2 linked regions of the Prosthecobacter dejongeii genome follow. The protein of the gene in region 1 interacts with the protein of each later gene in a pairwise test. Links are inferred from orthologs where the notes say so. Each region holds a gene or a part of one and is shown in the gene's direction. Other genes may lie near its edges. The genes, in order: ruvA and ruvC.

Region 1 (9,676 bases):
AAAATTACTGGGGCGGCCACGGCATTGTTGCTGGGCAGACACCTCTGGGCCTAGGTCTCGCCTATGGTCTGAAATATCGCGGCCTCAAAGGTGCCGCCATGTGCTTCTTGGGCGATGGTGCGGTGAACCAGGGTGCTTTCCATGAATCGCTGAACTTGGCGGCCCTTTGGGATCTACCTGTCATTTACGTCATCGAAAACAACGGTTACTCCATGGGCACCAGCCAGGAGCGTTCTTCGGCTTACAGCGAGAATCTCGCGAAGCGTGCGGAAGGTTACGGCATGGTCTGGGATTCGTTTGTGGGTGAAGATCTCTACGATGTGCGTGCTCACGTGCAGGTGGCGATTGATCGCGCTCACAACGAGAGCAAGCCGACGATGCTGGAAATCGCGACTTACCGTTGGGAAGGCCACTCCGTGGCGGATGCGAACAAGCTGAAGTACCGCACCAAGGAAGAAGTGGAGAAGTACCAGAAAGAGCACGACCCGATTCAGGTCTGGAAGCGCAACCTTCTGGAAGAAGGTGTGGCCACGGAAGACGAACTGAAGAAAATCGATCGTGAAGCACAGGCGGAAGCAGAAGCTTCGGCGGACTTTGCCAAAACCAGTCCTTATCCAGAACCCGAGTCCATCTTTGAAGATGTCTATTGGGAAGTGGATAACAAGACGGAGGCTGGAGCCACGGGCCGCCACTTCTTCAACGATTGATATGTTTATAGTTAGGCCGATGGGGTGCTAAAGGATGCGCTTACTTTGGCCTTTGACATAAAAGTATCCGATTCGGACATCACGTCAGAAGAAAGGTTGCACCTTCCCTGTCGTATTGAGTAAGCTGTGATTTACCGCGACGTGCGGAGCGAATCCGCGTGCCCAAACCTAACCTTATCTTTGTCATGAACTCAGCAAACACCAGCCGCCGCACGTTCCTGCGCGGCACCGTCGCCGGAGCCGCCGGCCTTGCCACTTTGCCCACTTGGGCGAAACCCATCGGTTCCAACGGTGAAGTCCGTGTGGCCGTCATCGGCTTTAAGTCCCGTGGTTCAGGCCACATCGGTAGCTTGTTGAAGATCCCAGGCGTGCGTCTGGTGGCTCTTTGTGATGTGGACAGTGAAGTGATGGCCAAGCAGGTGGCTGCCCTGGGCAAGCGTGAAACGCCGATCAAGGTGAAGCAGTACAAAGACTTCCGTGAGTGCTGTGCAGATCCGGACATTGATGCCGTGACCATCGCGACACCGAACCATAGCCATACCTTGATTGCCCTCACAGCCATTGCCAATGGCAAGCATGTGTACGTGGAGAAGCCTGTTTCCCATAACATGTGGGAAGGACGCAAGCTGGTGGATGCCGCTGCCATCGCCGAGAAAAAAGGCCTGGTGGTTCAGCACGGCATGCAGCGCCGTTCCGACCTGGGTTGGGCTTCCGCCATGGAGTACGTCAAGAGCGGGCAGATCGGTAAAACGACGCTGAGCCGCGGCATCAACTACAAGGCGCGCAAGAGCATCGGCAAGCTGGATGCACCGGTGCCAGCGAAGGACGTTTTTGCAGCAGGCACCTTCAAGGGTGTGGATGGCAAAGCCACGCAGGGTGAGCTGGATTACAAACTTTGGTCTGCACCACGGCCGATGCTGCCGGTGAATCGTTCCCAGTTCCACTATGACTGGCACTGGCAGTGGGCTTATGGCAATGGTGACATTGGCAACCAAGGGCCACACCAGCTCGACGTAGCTCGCTGGGCTCTAGGCAATCCGGCCGTGCTGCCGAAGCGTGTGATGAGCTTTGGCGGTCGCTGGGGTTACGATGACGATGGCGAAACGGCGAACAACCAGATGGCCTTCTATGACTATGCTGAAGGCGCGCCTCTGCTGTTCGACAACCGTGGTCTGCCAATGAAGGACATGAACTGGGCCAAGGGCGCAGAACCGGTCTATCGCATCAATGGCAAAACCTCGGCTCCGCGTATCGGCAACGTCATCCATTGCGAAGGCGGTTTTATCGCTGAATCCAAGGCTTACGACAATGATGGCAAGGCGATCCATAAGTTTGAAAACTTCCAGGACGGCCCGGACCACATGCTGAACTTCATCAACTCCGTCCGTGCGGGCAAGCTGACGAAGGATGTGCTGCACGTCTCCCACGGCTACCATGCGGCGGCCCTGGCGCAGATGGCCAACATCTCCTACCGCCTCGGCAAGCAGATCTCCAACGACGAGGTCAAAGAGCGCCTCAGCAACAGCAAGGCAGCTCAGGAAACCTTCGATCACTTCGTGGAAAACCTGGTGGCCAACAAGATTGATATGAAGGCTGAGATGGCGCAGGTGGGCCCATGGCTGGACTTCGATCCTGTGGCTGAGAAATTCACCGGTGAGTTCGCTGAAGAGGCGAACAAAATGACCAACGGCGATTATGCCGCAGGCTTTGAGTTGCCTGTGATCAGCTAAGTTTTACGGAGACATTCTTGAGAACGCGGAACCTGGAAACGGGTTCCGCGTTTTTTGTTAGGCGTGTGGGTGTGAGGTCCTCGCATCTTTCCCGGGCTGACGGCGAGACGCCGTCACACCTTGAACCGTTCGTGGTCGTTTGTCTGAGACCAAGGGGAGCTTGCCAGGCTTGTATGGCGCGGGCAAGTGGGACGACGGGGATGGCTGGCATCCTTCCAGGATGCGACCCTGAGTGAAGGTGTTTTTTGGCCTAACCAGGGGTGCGTTCGCTAGGGCTCACGGACCCCTGGCTACCCGCTGCGATGCCTCCGGCATCGGGGGGGGAGAGTTGTGCAGGCATGGGGCTTTGTGTATCCCGGGAAAGACGGGTCATCCGGCGAAGGGGGTGGGTGAGCTACCGGGATGTTTTTTCGCCGGACACACCCGTCCTACCTATGGAAGGCCGGGCGAAGCGGAAGCTGGGGGTTACTGGACGAAGCTGCCGACGACTTTGGGAGGGGTGTCTTTTCGGATGGCAAAGATCTCGGGGCTGGCGGCGCGGGGATCCGTGCGGAAACGTTCGGCGAGGTCAGGGGCGAATTCTTCGAGGGCTTCCGGTTTGGCGGGGAAGACGAAAAGGGAGTGACGATCTGGCAGGGCAACCCAGATTTCGGGTCCGAAGAGTTTTTCAAAAACGGCGGGCAGAGAAGGGGCGATGAGGAGGGAGGCGATGAGGGGCTGCTCGCTGCGATAGACGGCGTAAAGGACTTTGCCTTCGGGGTCTTTGATCAGGTCGGGTTTAAGGCTCGCCAGTCGTTTGTCGGCAACTTTTTTGGCGCGTTCGGCAAAGGTTTCGACGCTGATGCCAAGCTTTTTAAAGTCCTGGGCGGAGTAGGCGAGGATGCCGGGGACATCGGCCAATTCTTTGGCAGGGGTGAGGACGGTGAGTTCGGCGTCTTGAGGGACGATGGAAAGGGGGCTGCGCATGACGATGGGCTCAGGCAGCAGGAGCAGCTCTTCCAGGCGGCGTTCGGGCGTCTGGGCCATGAGGAGGCTAGCCAGGAGGCAGAAAGCGGCGAGGAAGCGGAGTTTCATGAGGATTACTTGAGCATGGGTGGAGGGGTGGCGCTAGCAATCAAAGACCTTGCGCGTGGGGCGAGTCCCGGCTTCATGAGGAGCATGATCGCCTTTCTCCGTGGCAAACTCGCTGAAGCCTACCCGCACCAAGCCATTGTGGATGTGGGCGGGGTGGGCTATGCGACGAACATTCCCCTAACCACCTTTGATAAACTGCCGCAGCAGGGTGGAGAAGTGCGGCTGCTGACGCATCACCACGTGACGGAGCGTGAGCACACCTTGTTTGGTTTTTACACGGAGGATGAACGGGATCTCTTCCGTTTGCTGATTGATCGGGTGTCCGGGATCGGGCCGAAGATGGCGCTGTCGGTTCTGAGCGGGATGCCAGTGGCTGCATTTAAGGATGCGGTGATCCGCAATGACACAGCCGCACTGGCGCGGATCAAAGGGGTGGGTAAAAAGACGGCGGAGCGGATCGTGCTAGAGCTGAAGGACAAGGTGGGCGTGGTGGATGCGTGGCAGGCGGCTGAGGTGGCGCGTGGTACGCATGATCCGAAACAGGCGGCGATCAGTGATGCGGTGCTGGGCCTGATCGCGCTGGGTTACAAGCAGAGCGAGGCGCAGAAGACGGTGAATGATCTGGTCAAAGCGAGCACGGAGCCTGTGCGCGCGGATAAGCTGATCCGTGAGGCGCTGCGGGCGATGCAGTAAGGGGCGTTACCAGCCGAAGATGATGGGGCCGGGAACGATCTTGACGCCGCCACTACCGAGGGGATTACCCTTGGTTTCCTCGATGCTTTCGACGACGTTTTCTTTGAGGTTCACGCTCATGCTGCCAGTCTCGACCTTAATGTAAACGACGGTCTGGATGGGCCTGCCCAGGGCGTCTAGGCCAGTACTGTATTGGGGGATGCGGTCATAGACGACATACTCCAGCTTTTCTTCCCGGCCGCTGGCGCTGAGTTTGCTGGATTTGCGATTGGGCTTGCCCAGGCTGGCGTGGACTTCTTCGGCAGTCATGCCGAGGGCGATTTGTTTGGCAGCGATGAGGGCCTCCACTTCGGTCTGGCGTTGGTGGAGTTTTTTGAGGTTGGGGACCAGGTTCGGATCGGGGGAAAGGAGGTCGGCCATGCGCATCCAGCCGGAGACGTCTCCGTGGCGGGCGCGTCCGCGAATGCGGTAAGCGGTGTCTGAGAGCCCGACGAGCTTGACCAGGGTGCCAGGGGCCATGGAGCCGAGGGGTTGATCCATCTTCGACCGAGTGTAGATGGGGGACTCCTGGAGGACCTTGAGCGTCACGGGTTTTTTGAGCATGTCTTCCACGTCCATGGTGCCGGGCTCAGGCGCGAGGAGGGAGGATTTGCGCGAGCTGGAGAGCTGAGCGGAGGCCACGCTGCCGAGGGCGAGGAATCCAACGAGCACGACGAAAAGAGGGGCCTTTTTCATGACGGGAGCGAGACTACCAAAGTCTGACGGGTTCAGGAAAGCTTTTGTTCGACGTGAGGGAGCTTTGGCGTATCCGTTTGCACAATGCCTAACGGACCTCTTTCGACCAAGCTCTTCGAACTCGCTAAACAATACATTCCGGGGGGGGTGAACTCGCCGGTGCGTGCTTTTCGGAATGTGGGGGGAGATCCGTTTTTTGTGCGACGGGCCAAGGGCTGCCGGATCTGGGATGTGGATGGGCGGGAGATGATTGATTTTGTCGGCACATGGGGCCCGGCGATTTTGGGTCATGCGCCGGTTTCGGTGATTGAGGCGATCCACACGGCGGCGAAAGATGGGGTGAGCTTTGGCATTCCGAATCCCTACGAGGTGGACATGGCGCGGACGATCTGTGAGTGGGTGCCTTCCGTGAAAAAGGTGCGTTTGGTGAGCAGCGGGACGGAAGCGACGATGTCGGCCATCCGCCTGGCGCGTGGTTTCACGGGGCGGTCGCGGCTGGTGAAGTTCGACGGCTGTTATCATGGCCATTCAGACAGTCTGCTGGTGGCAGCGGGCAGCGGAGCGCTGACGCATGGGCACCCGGACAGTGCGGGTGTGCCGGCGGCCTTTGCGGAGCTGACCAGCGTGCTGCCTTTCAATGATGAAGCGGCGCTGGAAGAGCTTTTTGAGGCGAAGGGGCACGAGATCGCGGCGCTGATCGTGGAACCTTATCCGGCAAATGCGGGGCTGATTTTGCCCAAGCCGGGTTTCTTGCAAAAGCTGCGCGACATCACGACGAAGTACGGCGCGGTGCTGATCTTTGACGAAGTGATGACGGGCTTTCGCCTGGCAAAGGGCGGGGTGCAGGAGCTGGAGGGCATCACCCCAGATCTGACATGCTTTGGCAAGGTGATCGGCGGCGGCTTGCCAGTGGGTGCCTTCGGTGGGCGGGCGGACATCATGGATTACTTGGCACCGCTGGGGCCAGTGTACCAGGCTGGGACGCTGAGTGGCAATCCTTTGGCCATGGCGGCGGGCTTGGCGCAGTTGCGGGAGCTGGATCGTCAGCAGGGTTTTGCTTATCTGGAAGAAATCGGTCAGGTGATGGAAGAGGCCGTGCTGGACGTGCTGAAGCGTAAGGGCCTGGGCTACCGCTGGTATCGCAAGGGCAGCATGTTCTGTCTCTTTTTCACGGAGACGGAGGTGCATCATCTACAGGATGCGAAGACCGCTGACCTGGTGTCTTTCCGGAAGTTCTTCCACCACTGTCTGGACCACGGAGTGTACTTTGCCCCGAGCCAGTTTGAGACGGGATTCATCAGCATGGCACATGCAAAGGCAGACATGGAACGCACAGCGGAGGTGGCTGCGGCCGCGCTGAGTGCGCTGTGAGGAGGCGACTGTCATTTGCACGGAATAACAAGCGCACGGTTGCAGAAATGCGCTAAAGCAGTGGAGGACAGCCTGCCATCTCGCCCATGAAATCTATTGTCGGTCAATGCCTCAAGAAGCTCCTTGCGACGCAGGGATACAGCCTCGTACCCACGAAGAAGTGGGAGGAGTACAAGAAGGTGTATGTGCGCGATAAGATCGGCGGTCCGGCCGCGAAGCATTTGGTGAAACTGCTGGATACTTACCCGGTGGATTGTGTCTTCGATGTGGGAGCGAATGACGGAGGTTTTGCGCAGATGATGCGGACGGAGGTGGGCTACCAGGGGTGGATCATTTCATTTGAGCCGCTGGTGGAGATCGCCGAAGAGCTGGCGAAGAAAGCGGCGGCTGACCCCAAGTGGGAAGTGATGACGGATGCGCTAGGCCGCGACATTGGGGAAAAGGAATTTCACCAGATGGCGGGGGATGTTTTTAGCTCCTTTTATCTGCCGGATCCTTCGCAGCCCTCCAAGTACGCGGAGTCCAATAAGGTGCTTCGGAGCATGGCGGTGAAGGTGAACACGATCAATCACCTGTGGCCACAGATCCAGAAGCGGCTGGGTGTGAAGACGATGCTGCTGAAGATGGACACACAGGGTTTCGACTCGGAGGTCTTCGCCGGGGCCGACCGTTGTTTTGACGATATTCCTTTGGTGATGTCGGAGATTTCATTCATCCGGCTGTACAAAGAGGCACAGACCTTTCAGGAGTCTCTGGATACCTTTGCGGCGGCCGGGTATGTGCCAGCGATGCTCAATCCCATCAGCTACGATGACCGACAGGCGGCGATCGAAATGGATGCCATTTTGGTGCGGGCGAAGCGGCCTGCTTAAAGGGGAGGCAGGCAGTGCTCTCTAGAGAGGGCTTTTTTAGGCGAGCCGGAGCTTCTTTTTGAGGAGGGTCCAGGCCTCGTGGCGCTCGCTAGTCTGGAGGATAAACCAGGGCATGAGGAGGAGACAGACGAGGGTGTAGCCACTGCCTGCGAGGAAGAGGCTGCCATAGTCTGGCTGGACCCAGCGATGAAAGAGCCAAATGCCCAGCAAAGGCGGGATACTGCTGCGTAGGGAGGACAGGAGGAGATGCTTGAAGATGTATTCCGTAGCGGGAACGTGGATGACCTTTGCCACCATGATGGGGAGGACGAACAAACGGGAGATAAGCATCTCCAGCGCGATAGCGCTCACCACGCCGTGAAGGCCCCAGACCATGCCGAAGGCGATGCTGAGGACCGCACTGAAGCAGCCGCCGGCGATGGCCATCCAGGAGAGCCAGTGATTCTTATCCAGGGTATAGAGCAAATTGTGAGCGGGATACTGGGCGAAGTAGAGGAGGTAAGGACCCGCGACGATGTGCATGACATCGGTCGCGCCCCAGAGATTCGGCCCGACCCAGCGGTGAAAGAAAGGCGAGGCGAGCCAGCAGGCCCCGAGGACGGCAAAGGTGCTGAAGGAGGCGGCCCAGCGAGAGGAACGAATGAAGATGCTGCGCAGTCCTGCCTCATCTCCGGCCCCGTGAAGCTGGCTGAAAATGGAGATGACTGGCCCACCGAAGATGGCACCCACAGTGTCTTGGATGATGGTGATCAACCGCATGCCGATGGAATACAGCGGCACGGAAGCGAGGCCGCTGACGCGATCTACGACCATGGGGTTCAAATTCCCCCGGAGGGACTCGCCCACCATGAGGATGCTGATGGAGCGTGCGTAGCGTAGGAGATCACGCCGGAGGTCGCGCACTACGGCGGTGTCTGGGGGCGGCACGGTGGCGGGGATCAAGGGGGCGGCGAAGCGGGCGAGGCAGTAAAGTTCTACCCCCTCCATAACGATCTGGACGCAGGCGACGCCGATGATGGAGGGCCTTTTGGCCAGGAGCCAGATGAGCAAACCGGCCTGAAGGATGGAACGAAGGATGGAAGCCTGGGCGATGAGATCGTAGCGGCTATTGGCACGCAAAAACACGACTGGGAGCCGGAAACGAAAGCGCAGGACCAGCATCAGGCAGACGATCAAAAGGGCTAGCTCGAACTCGTGATGATGCGAGCCGGAAACGGTCAAACCTGCGACCAGGACGATGACCGGGGTGAGGACGAGCAAGACTGCTGCGATGAGGCGGAAGAACTGGCTGACGGTGGTAAAAATGAGTCCCTGCTGGTCCACATTCCCCACGCCCACGGCCATGCCGAGGAAGCGAGAGGCTGAAAACGTGATGCCCATTTCCAGCAAGGCTCCATAACCTGAGATGGAGGTGACCAGGACCCACAGACCATAACCTTCGACGTTTAAAGCCTGGACCATCGCCGGGGTGAGGACCAGGGTGACGGCTACCTTAAGGATTAAATCTAAAATATTAATCCCTGAACCACGGAACATACGGCTTTCTGAAAACCGTCTTTTTGGGGGGCTAGCGCTTGGTTCAGTGGGCACGCTATGTCTTTGAGGGTGAGGGGGTAAGCCCCTTCATATCCTCTTCCATCGTGCAGGCATCAATGAGAAATTTGCAGGCCCAGTTAATTAACTGAAAGCGGCAGTAGTCTCCATTGACGGGGAAGGAACCTTTCACACCACCGCGCAGCATGCTAGGACCTTCAAGGTGAAGAGTCCTTCTAACAAACTGATTCGCGCGACGTGCGGCCACTAGGTATTTCTCTTGTTTCGTAAACTGGTATAGCATGAACCAGCAGATGGCGGTCTGAGACAGACCGGTGAGACAGACCCAGGAAACTGTGGGTTTCCACTGGGCATTGAGCATGCCGGGGAGGCTGCCTTCAGGGCTGAGGGCGGAAAGCAGGCCGTCGGCTGTTTGAATCGCCGCTTTTAACAGGGCGGGATCAGAAGAAAAGCGGTAGCCCTCGACGATGCCGCGAAGGGTGTAGGCCAGCGTGTGAGTGAGGGGAGAGGTATGGTCATTGCCCAGACCACAATCCTGGTACCAGCCGTTTTCGAGTTGGCGCGAAACGGCCCAGCGAATGTTGCGGAGGCCTGCCTCTCCAAAGGAGGCATCTCCAGAAACGCGAGAGGCCTCCAGAAGTCCCCAAGCGACGTGGGTTTCCCAGACGTGGTCGCCAGGGGCGGCAAAGGGGTTGGGGTGGCGCCAGGCGCCGTCGGGGTCCTGCACCTCCATGAGCCACTGGGAAGTGCGTTTCATGGCGCTCAAATAAGGCTCGCCGAAGGTGGTGGCGGCGGCGGCAAGGCCTTGGAGGATTTGCCCGGTGTCAAAAACGACAGGCGCGATGACTTCAGCATGCATGTGGCTGCCGCGGAAGGCCCCGTTGGGCATCTGAATGGAAAGCAGCCAATCCATCATTTTTTTGGCCGCCTCATAGAGGTG
Region 2 (9,796 bases), on another replicon or contig:
CTTTTATCGCTCTTCTCGATGATCTTGTAGGGAACGATGTCAATGCCAGTGGCCTCACGACGCAGGGCCCCGATGGGCTCCAGCGTTTTACGGCCCACTTCATTCAGGGTGATTTTGTCCCCGGCGGCCAGAACGGCCTTGGCCACACCGGCACCTTTGCTGCTGAAATGATAGGTCACGCTGCCCGAGACGAGGCTGTGCTTCTCTTCAGGCAGATTGGCCGTCGCGGCGGCTACGGCATCCGGCTTGGCAGCAGAAAGCGTGGGGGTGGTGGTGGCAGCGCCATCCGTTGAGGCTGTGGCCACGCCTGGCACGGCAGGCTGCGCCTCCGTATTTTTAGGTTTATTGGCCTCTGCCAGAGCCAACTGTGCCGCATAGGCCTGCTGGTTTTTGAAGGAGAACCATTGGTTCACACCAAGGCCAATGACACAGAGAGTAACGACGATCCAGGCTTTGCGATCCATGCTTGTAGAGAAAAGAGATGAGTGAAAAGAGACTAGAAAAGAGACAACTTAAGGCCGGGTCTCATCGGCAGCGCTTGGCGCAGTGTCCACTGGACCGTGCTGACAAGAGCACGAAATATCCGTCTGTCCCTGACAGGAACGGTTTCCTTTTGTAACGACTGGAGGCACGGGATCATGCCCATGACCGCCCCAGGGATTGCAACGAATGATGCGTAGGGTCCCCAGCCAGCTTCCTTTAAAAATGCCGTGTTTTTCCACAGCTTGCAGAAAGTACTCCGAACAGGTCGGGGTAAAACGACAGCCAGTGTTCGGGCCGCCGATAAAATGAAGAACAGGTGAGATGACGCGCTGGTAACCACGGATGAGGATGCGGACGAGCCATTTCATGGCGTGGGAGGCGCGGGTTTCAAAAGTAGCCCCTGACGTTTTGCCAGACGGACCCAGTCCTGTTCCAGCTCGGAAAAAGGGGCATCAGCCGCCCGCCAACGAGCGATGGTGACAAGCTGCCACCCCGGAGCGATCTCTGCCCGGTGAGCGCGAATGATTTCGCGCAGTTGGCGCCGGACGCGATTGCGCACCACCGCCTTCCCCAGTCGTTTGCTGGTGACCAGACCGAACTGAAAATCAGCGACAGAGTCATCACGCAGCAATGCCAGGACAAAAAAGCGGCCCGCCTGGCTGCGTCCCTTCTCTTTGATCCTCGCGAAATCGCGGGACTCCTTCAGATGAAGGCGTGAGGGAAGACGCATGGGGCGGGCCTGCCTGCACTAGGCGTGCTGCTGCACGTGGCGCTTGTAATGTACTTCCACGCCCACTGGCATGAGGCGCTTGCGCCCACGGGCACGGCGGCGACGAAGGATGTCGCGGCCATTTTCAGTCTTCATGCGTTTGCGGAAGCCGAACTGGCGTTTCCGGGTGCGCTTGGATGCTTGGTAGGTCCTCTTGGGCATAATCGTGTGGGGTGCTAAAACGTATTTTCCTTTCGCAACGGGCCCGGCGCATCGTCAAAAACAGCCTAGCCCCAGCAACAGGGGGCGCGAGATTACGCAGAGTCCCCCCTTTGTCAAATGAGTGCTGAACCAGTCTTTGCGGCCAGACCTCTGGGGTTACCGCACTTTCAGCAGTTCCACGTCAAAAATCAGGGCTTCATTCGGGCCGATGTCACGGCCAGCTCCACGAGGGCCGTAGGCAAGCTTCGAAGGCAAATACAGGCGATGTTTGGCCCCTTCCTTCATGAGCTGCACCCCCTCAGTCCAGCCCGCAATGACACGGTTTAGAGGGAATTCGATGGGCTCACCGCGCTTATAAGAGCTGTCAAAAATTTTCCCATCAATCAGGGTGCCTTCATAGTGTACCAGCACCGTGTCTGTGGCGGAAGGGCTCTTGCCGGTGCCTTCGGTCAGTACTTTGTACTGAAGACCACTGGAGGTCACGACGACGCCTTCTTTTTTGGCGTTATCTTCAAGAAATTTTTCACCTTTGGCGAGTGCGATGTCGGACATGATGGATGGAATGGAGGATTAACCTGCCTTTTTAAAAGGCAAGAGAGGTAGTCTAACGAGCCTGCCGCTCTGTGCAACTTCAGGCAGGCCGATTAAATCTTCACAGGCCAAAAGCTTCTGGCAGGAGTTGCGCCATCGTTCGTGTGACGGGCTCGCCGGCTTGTAAAAAAGTAACTTTAGTGAGCCCGCCCGGCAGGGAAAACTCTGCCATCACCTGTCGGCAGGCACCGCAGGGTGGAAATTCATGGCCCAGGCAGACAACGGCGAGGTGCCGGATTTTCATCTCGGGACCTTCTTGGGCAATGGCTTGAAAAATCGCATTCCGTTCCCCGCAGATCGTCAGGCCATAGCTGGCGTTCTCCACATTGCAGCCTTGGTAAAGCCCGCCAACATCCGTCTCCAGAGCACAGCCGACTTGGAATTTTGAATACGGTGCGTAGGCTTTTTCTGCCGCCATGCGGGCGTGGACGAGGAGGTCAGACATGAAGATAAGATGGCATAAAAAACAGAGGCAGGTACTGAGACCTGCCTCCGCTGAAAATGAGAACTGATAAAAGAACCTTTGCCGCCTGGATTACAGCGCTTTGAATTTCACTTCCTTCCACTGTACTTTATATGGGCCGGTGCCTTTTTTGATGCCATGCACCTGGAAGCCGATGTGGCCTTCAGGATCGCCTGGCTGGGTGAAATCGGCGGTTTTCACGCCATTCACGAAACTCTGGTAGTGGTCGCCCTTCACCACGATGCGGTAGTGATTCCACTCGCCCTTTTTAAAGGCGGCCTTGGCTTCGTCACTGCGGACAGCTTCCGTCTTGGTGAGGATGCTCCACCAGGTGCCACGGCGAGCTTCGTCATAAAAATCACCTGCAGTGCCGTTGATCGCGATCTCACACTGAGGCCCATAGAGGCGGCCTGCGGGCAAGGGTTTGTCGCCCTTAGCGCCTTCAGGTGCTGGGTCACCGTCTTTGGCGAGCTTGCTGCGTACCTGCACGCCTGAATTCAGTTCATTATCCACTTTGACCTCAAACTGGAGTTCAAAGTCTTTGAAGGGGCCTTTAGCCAAGAAAGTATTGCCACTGCCCTCCACCGTGGTGCCAGTGAGAATGCCGTTTTCGACGGTGTAGGTGGCTTGGCCGCTGACGATTTTAGCATCGCCGAGACCGTCTTTGAACCAGGTCTGCCAGCCTTCGTCAGCTTGTGCGCTGAGAGAGAGGGCGGCCACGAGAGAAATGAGGAGTTGGTTTTTCATGGGCCGAAAAGAACGCCGTTTGCAGGAAAATCCATCGCCAAGCCTCAAAAAAGCGCATATTATTAATACATCTTAAATAAAAGAGCGGGTTTTAACCCCATTAAAACCCCAAAATAATCCAGTTCCAACTTGAACAAACAAGTTGGATCGGTTTTAATGCCATTAATTCCGGGTTTTTATCCCATGGCTCGCCCTACAAACAGCTTCGATTCGGTCTCGATGACCATCGCAGTCACTCCCCAGATCAAGATGTATCTGGAGGATTTGACCCTCGATGGTACATACGGGAGCAGTCCAGCTGAGGCCGCACGGCTGCTGATCAGCCAAGCGATCGAGGCGAAGATCAAGGATGGGCTGCTGACTCGGAGAAAGTTCATGATTCAAGATGGCGACGTCGTGGCCCTGCCACTGCCCGCCTAACCTCATTCCACTCCGATGACCATGCAAACCGATCTTCTCAGCGATACCCAGGTGTTTACCACCATCATGAGCCTGGAAATGACCGACAAGGACCGCAGCTCCCGTGGCGGATGGAAGTCCGACACCCGGCTGGAAGTGCTGGCGAACGAAATCGTCCGCTACATGCCAGAACTGGCTCAGATGCTCGTGCAGGGAGGCAAGCGCAAGCTCGCGGCCTAAGCTCTGCTTTCATCGCACAGGATTATCCTGACCAGGACATGAGGCCAGCGTCGCTGACGTTGGCCTTGTCATTTCCAGACGTGGCATCCAGTGTCTCAATCGGGCGCGAATGCGCTGAGTCCATTACCCCTTTTCCTTTCCATGCCTTCTTTTTCTAAAACCTTCTTGCCAGCCATGGGCTTACTCATCGGTCTCAGTGCCTGTGCGACGGTCAAACGCCTGACGCCTGATCTCACTAAGATCCCCGTGCCGCCGATGCCCAGTTTCACCACCTTAAAAAAGGTGACCCGTATTCTGCCTGGGATGCCCAGCAGTGATAAAGCGACTGAAGATGATCCACAGGTCCCCTTCAATGCGCGAGGCACGCTGGGGTATGGCCAGACCCTGAGACTGCATGTGTATGAAGGTAGCCGTAACACCAAACGCATCTACAATGGTGTGGCGATGATTGATTCCCAAGGAGTCATCAACTTTGGCAACGAGATCGGCAGTGCGAAAATCGGTGGGGCGACGCTGCCGGAAGCCGTGACGGCTCTTACCGCCACCTTCCGTGTCGGTCTGCGGCTCACCCGCCCAGTCACAGTCCACATCTTGTCGGTGGAGGATGTGCCAGTGGTCTCCATCACGGGGGATGTGCTGAAAGACGAATTCATTCCTGCCTGGGAAGACATGACCATCAAACAAGCCGTGACTGTCGCGGGAGGGCGTAAGTTAGGCTCCCCTAACCGAGGTGTTTACCTCATCCGCGAAGGTTACCGCCGTTATTACCCCAGCCTGGAAGCTGCGGATGAGCACGAACCCGAGCCTGGCGACATCATCTATCTTTCCCCCGACCTTTGACCATTCATGATTGAGCACATCGGCGGCAATCCAGCCGCAAACCAAAATCCTTGGAGCAGCCTCTTTAAAACCATCGCCGTTTTGCGGATCGGCGCTGGCGTGCTTTTGCTCACTCAGCATGGCTGGAAGGCAGCCGAGGGCGCGTATCACTTTCTCTGGGAGGAACAGGGATGGGATTGGGTGAAGGCCTTTAACGACGCAGGGCTGCCCTACGCAGCGCTACTAGCCCCCACCATCGCCATCCTCGTAGCCGCAGTTGCAGTGAGTTGGTGCATCGGCTTCCTCACGCGCCTCTTCGCTGTGGTCTTCATGCCAGTGGCCATCGGTGTGATTGTAAAGGCTGGGCCGATGTACATGGAGATCGGCTGGCTGTATCTCCTGGTCGCTTTCACCCTTCTACTCTATGGATCAGGAGCCGTCTCGATTGATAAGCTCTTTCGTTTAGGAGAGAGCTGGGGACAGCCCAAAAAGAAAAAGTGGTAAGATCCATCTACCACGCTTTTTGTTAGGCCAGGTTTCATCTGATCTGCATGCCCCTTCCCCGCCCATCTCCCCAGCCGCCCATCACTGAGCGCGTGCTGGCCATTGACCCAGCCCTGAGAAATACGGGCTGGGCCATTTTAGAAAAAACAGGAAGGGATCTCAAAGCCATCGCTTACGGGGTGATCACCAACAAACCCAAACTCCTGCACTCCGGCTGCCTCGTCGCCATCCGTGAGCAATTGCACGAGGTCATTCGCCAGCACTCACCCACGGTTTGTGCCATTGAGGCCACCATCTACGTGCAGAGTTTTAAGACGGCCATCGTTTTAGGCACGGCCCGCGCCGCATGCCTCATCGCGGCGGCGGAACATGGCATGGCCATCTACGAGTATGCGCCGAAAGAAGTGAAACAAGCGGCGGTGGGACGCGGTGCTGCACAAAAAGACCAAGTAGCTTTCATGATCCGCTCCATGCTGCGTCTGAGGGAAACACCCCCTCCGGATGCTGCGGATGCGCTGGCGGTCGGCATCGCCCATTTCCAGAATGCAGATGCTGGGGCTGCCATCACCCGAGAAATGAAACGAGTGTAAACTCCACTGCTGCCTAGCAAGGATCTCAGGCCAATTTTTCTTCTGGTGTCGTATCCTGGAGATGTCAGCCACATTTCCCATGACCCGCCACGCCGCTTTAGCCCGCTGGCATGAGTTCCTTCCCGCCACGCCAGCTTATCAAGCATGGCGAAATCATGTGGAGCCCGGTCATGCGAATGTTTCACGACTCTCCCCCGCTCTACGCACTCGCGTGATGCTTGAGGATGAAATCATCGCAGATACCTTGGCCCAATATCACCTGCCTCAAGTCGAAAAGTGGCTGCAAGAAGTCTGCTGGCGCCGCTACTGGAAAGGCTGGCTGGAAATGCGGCCACACGTGTGGCGACGATACCGGCAGGGCGTCCATGACGCACAAAGGCATCTGTCCACCGAACAAAAAGCACGGCAAAATGCCATTGAACAAGGCCAGGGAGGCATTGCCATCATGGATCACTTGGCTCGTGAACTCATCCACACAGGCTATCTGCATAACCATGCCCGCATGTGGTTTGCTAGCTACTGGGTTCATGTGGAGCGCCTCCCTTGGGAGCTCGGAGCAGATTTTTTCTTTCGCCACCTGCTGGATGCTGACCCTGCCAGCAACACTTTGTCATGGCGCTGGGTGGCAGGACTGCAAACCCGAGGTAAAACCTATTTGGTGCGGCGGAGCAATTTAGAAAAATACCTCACCCCCACTATCCTTCAAGACAGCACGGGCCTGGAGCTTTTAGAAGACTCTCTCGTTAGCCCCAGGCCCTTGTCACTCCCTGAGGAGGAGCTTCCTCACGCACTGCCGCAATTGCCTACTCTAGCGCCTTCGCTATCCAGCCGTTTTGGCCTCTGGCTGCATCCGGACGATTTGTGCCCCGAAGTGGGGCCACTCGCCCACATCCGCCCCACAGCCGTCGCTGCGTTTACCAGTTCACCCATTTACACCCATTACCGGTTAGGCCAAAATCGAATCCAGCATCTGCATGCCGCTTTGAAAGATGCCACCACACGTTCAGCGGAGCATTATGGTTGCCCAGTCACACTGGATGAGGCGCCCACCACAGCAGACGGTCTGGTAACTTGGGCGCAGAGAGAACAGCTTCAGGACATCGTCGCTTTTGCACCTTTTATCGGCCCCATTGCGGATGCGATACCCCACATCCAGACACGTTTGGCGGAGATTTCTTGCCAGCTTCACCTCATCCGCCGTCCATCGGATCTTGCGGTGTTTCCTAAGGCGAAGGCTGGTTTCTTTCCGTTTTGGGAAAAGATGAAAACCGAACTCGTTAGGAAATCCACAGGCTCAGTTTTTGAAGGTAAGCCAATCCATTAGAGCGAACCGAATTTAGTTAGCCTCAAACCATCACTCTCAAAAATGATTTTATATGCATCTAATAGTCTCATATTTATAAATACACTTCTCTTGGGTTGATTTCTTCTTGTATTTAGCGATATATTTACAAATACCATATCGCAACCATGCCTAAGGTCAGTCCAACCCCTTCCAATAACGACCGCATGCTCATCGGCACGCCCGGTGCCGTGACGGGAAATCTTTTGGAAAAGCTGGAAGAACGCCGCGCCTGGCGTCTTCAGGAAACCGCTTCTCCTCACTTGTGGGTGCTCGTCTCCATTTTGGGGGATTTGATCATGGCCGTCGCCGCAGGCCACGCCGCTTATTGGCTGCGCTTTCATTCCGCCTTGCGCGACTTTGGCAACTGGGATGACATGACCCTGCGCCAATACACGGGCCACATGACCTTGGGCACTGCCACCTTACTGTTAGCCATCGGCTGGCAAGGCATCTACCACCGGAACGTGCTGCTGCGGAACAGGTGGATTGCTTCTCGTCTAGGAAAAGCCGTGTTGATCTGGACCCTGGGGTTCCTGGCGATCACGCTGGCTTTAAAAATGCAGCCGTCCATTTCACGTGTGTATGTGGCTCTCAATGGTGCATGTGCGCTGCTTTTGCTGTTGGGCTGGCGCATGGCTTTCAATCGCTTCCTGCATTCCCCGAAACGCATTCGTAGCCTCCAGCAGCGCACTTTGTTCGTCGGCTGGAATGAGGATGCCCAAAGGCTGTGGCAGACCCTCAGCCAGGACAAGGCGCATGCGTTTGAACTCATCGGCTGGGTGGATGCCTCGGGGTGGCGTGATGCATCCGCCCCCTCTTCAGACATCCCCTTTGTCGGGTACTTGGAAGACATCCATCGGGTCATCGCCAGGCATGAAGTGGACATGATCATCGTGGCCGATTTAGCCCGGCAGCACCTCGTGGAACTGGCGAATTTGTGCGAGAGGGAGATGATTCAGTTCAAGCTCGCTCCTTCCGTATTCCGGATTTTCGTTTCGGGACTCTCTTTGGAAACCATCGCAGGCACGCCAGTCTTGGGCGTGAACCGATTGCCGCTGGATAGCACTCTCAATGTGCTGGCCAAGCGCGCCCTAGACATCGTAGGAGCCAGCGTGGGACTGCTGCTCAGTGCGCCCATCATCGCATTTTTCGGATTCATGGTCTGGTGGGAATCAGGTGGGCCCATCTTTTACCGCCAGCGCCGCTGGGGCATGAATGGCGTGGCTTTTGACATCATTAAAATCCGTTCCATGAAGCTCAATGCTGAAGCCAATACCGGGGCTCAGTGGTGTGTGCAGGATGATCCACGTCGCCTCAAAGTAGGGGCCTTCATGCGGAAATGGAATATTGATGAAGTGCCTCAATTTTGGAATGTGCTCAAAGGGCAGATGAGCCTCGTTGGCCCACGGCCTGAACGGCCCGAGTTAATCGCCGATTTTAAGCACGAGATCCCTCACTACAATGCCCGCCATCATGCCAAACCGGGGATGACGGGCTGGGCGCAGGTAAAGGGCTTGCGCGGAGATACCGACCTAGCCGAGCGAATCAAATGTGACCTTTGGTATCTGGAAAACTGGAGCTTGCTGCTCGATATCCAAATCATGTTCCTGACCTTCTTCAAGCGTGACAATGCCTACTGATGCGGCCATCTTCAGGCCCGCCCGTGCCTCTGAGGCAGTGCCAGTAAACAAGCCTACATCTAAGAACGACGTCTTTTTTGCTTGATGTGAGAAGGCTGCCACCCTGATGTTATCAGGCTTTTACCAAACCCCCGCCCCAACACCGTGTCTGCGAGTCTTTCGAGCTTCTCCAATCTGCTGGACAATCATGCTGCCAATCTTTTGAGCCAGGGACGGCTGGAGGAAGCCCTGAGCGCCGCCACTAGTGCCCTTTCTGGCCTGCGTGAAGCCGTGGAGGACGATGCCGCAGAAATGCCTCGCCTCTTTACGGGCATCCAAGTCCTGGCCGAAATCCAGCGTGAGATGGGAGATGTCTCTGGCTCTGAAGCCAGCTATGGCGAAGCCCTGGAAATTGCTGGGCGCACCGCCATCCCGGCGGATGAAGTCGCGCGCATCCGCACTCAGCTCGCCACGCTGCTGGATTTCAGCCAACGCGAGGCGGAGGCCATTCCCCTCTATGAGCAGGCTATCAGTGATTATGAGGCCCTAACTCCGCCAGATGAGGAGACGGCTGCACAACTGCGCAACAACTTGGCCATGATCTACAAGGGCCTGGGTAAATTTGCTTTGGCTGAACAGCACTACCTTCGCTCGCTGGAAACTCTGGAAGCAAAGCGAGGTCGCGAGACGGAAGAAGTTGCCGCTGTTTACAACAACCTCGGCAGCCTCTATTACACCGCAGGCTTTCCAGACCAGGCCAAGGAGATGTTCACGGAAGCTCTGCAAATCCGGACCAAACTCCTAGGCTCAGACCACCCCGATGTCGCGCAGTCTCACTGTAACCTCGCCACTGCGAACCACGAACTCGGGGATAATGCCGCTTCCATCCGTGACTTTGAGCAGAGCCTTCGGATTCTGGAACTGCACTTAGCCGATGAAGCCGTGAGCTACGAGGCCGTGAGTCTGGACTACATCGCCCTGCTGGAAAACCAGGGTGAAGACAAAAAAGCGGCGGCGGCTCGCAAGAGACTGGATAAGATGCTGGCCACTTTAGATTGAGGATAA

The links.
Region 2: the proteins of ruvA (region 1) and ruvC interact in binary tests that used the Escherichia coli proteins (3 or more experiments, as listed by UniProt). The link is inferred for Prosthecobacter dejongeii from one-to-one orthologs.

What each region holds. Positions count from the first base shown.
Region 1 is NZ_JACHIF010000001.1:1,118,345-1,128,020, forward strand. The notes cover bases 2,572-5,399. They hold ruvA (Holliday junction branch migration protein RuvA), read left to right. Parts: upstream 2,572-3,595; coding sequence 3,596-4,204; downstream 4,205-5,399. Other genes in these bases: HNQ64_RS04465 (hypothetical protein), read right to left, coding at 2,903-3,511; HNQ64_RS04475 (hypothetical protein), read right to left, coding at 4,211-4,939; hemL (glutamate-1-semialdehyde 2,1-aminomutase), read left to right, coding at 5,024-5,399. In the rest of the region: pdhA (pyruvate dehydrogenase (acetyl-transferring) E1 component subunit alpha), read left to right, coding at 1-707; HNQ64_RS04460 (Gfo/Idh/MocA family protein), read left to right, coding at 893-2,437; more of hemL, read left to right, coding at 5,400-6,310; HNQ64_RS04485 (FkbM family methyltransferase), read left to right, coding at 6,397-7,182; HNQ64_RS04490 (lipopolysaccharide biosynthesis protein), read right to left, coding at 7,219-8,718; HNQ64_RS04495 (prenyltransferase/squalene oxidase repeat-containing protein), read right to left, coding at 8,774-9,676. UniProt on the Escherichia coli protein: The RuvA-RuvB-RuvC complex processes Holliday junction (HJ) DNA during genetic recombination and DNA repair.
Region 2 is NZ_JACHIF010000010.1:67,681-77,476, forward strand. The notes cover bases 4,048-6,995. They hold ruvC (crossover junction endodeoxyribonuclease RuvC), read left to right. Parts: upstream 4,048-5,224; coding sequence 5,225-5,767; downstream 5,768-6,995. Other genes in these bases: HNQ64_RS19725 (polysaccharide biosynthesis/export family protein), read left to right, coding at 4,048-4,694; HNQ64_RS19730 (DoxX family protein), read left to right, coding at 4,701-5,177; HNQ64_RS19740 (FAD-binding domain-containing protein), read left to right, coding at 5,847-6,995. In the rest of the region: HNQ64_RS19680 (YidC/Oxa1 family insertase periplasmic-domain containing protein), read right to left, coding at 1-464; membrane protein insertion efficiency factor YidD, read right to left, coding at 513-851; rnpA (ribonuclease P protein component), read right to left, coding at 848-1,213; rpmH (50S ribosomal protein L34), read right to left, coding at 1,232-1,414; HNQ64_RS19705 (cytidine deaminase), read right to left, coding at 2,067-2,450; HNQ64_RS19710 (3-keto-disaccharide hydrolase), read right to left, coding at 2,541-3,215; HNQ64_RS19715 (hypothetical protein), read left to right, coding at 3,399-3,635; HNQ64_RS19720 (hypothetical protein), read left to right, coding at 3,657-3,854; more of HNQ64_RS19725, read left to right, coding at 3,996-4,047; more of HNQ64_RS19740, read left to right, coding at 6,996-7,091; HNQ64_RS19745 (sugar transferase), read left to right, coding at 7,238-8,752; HNQ64_RS19750 (tetratricopeptide repeat protein), read left to right, coding at 8,897-9,790.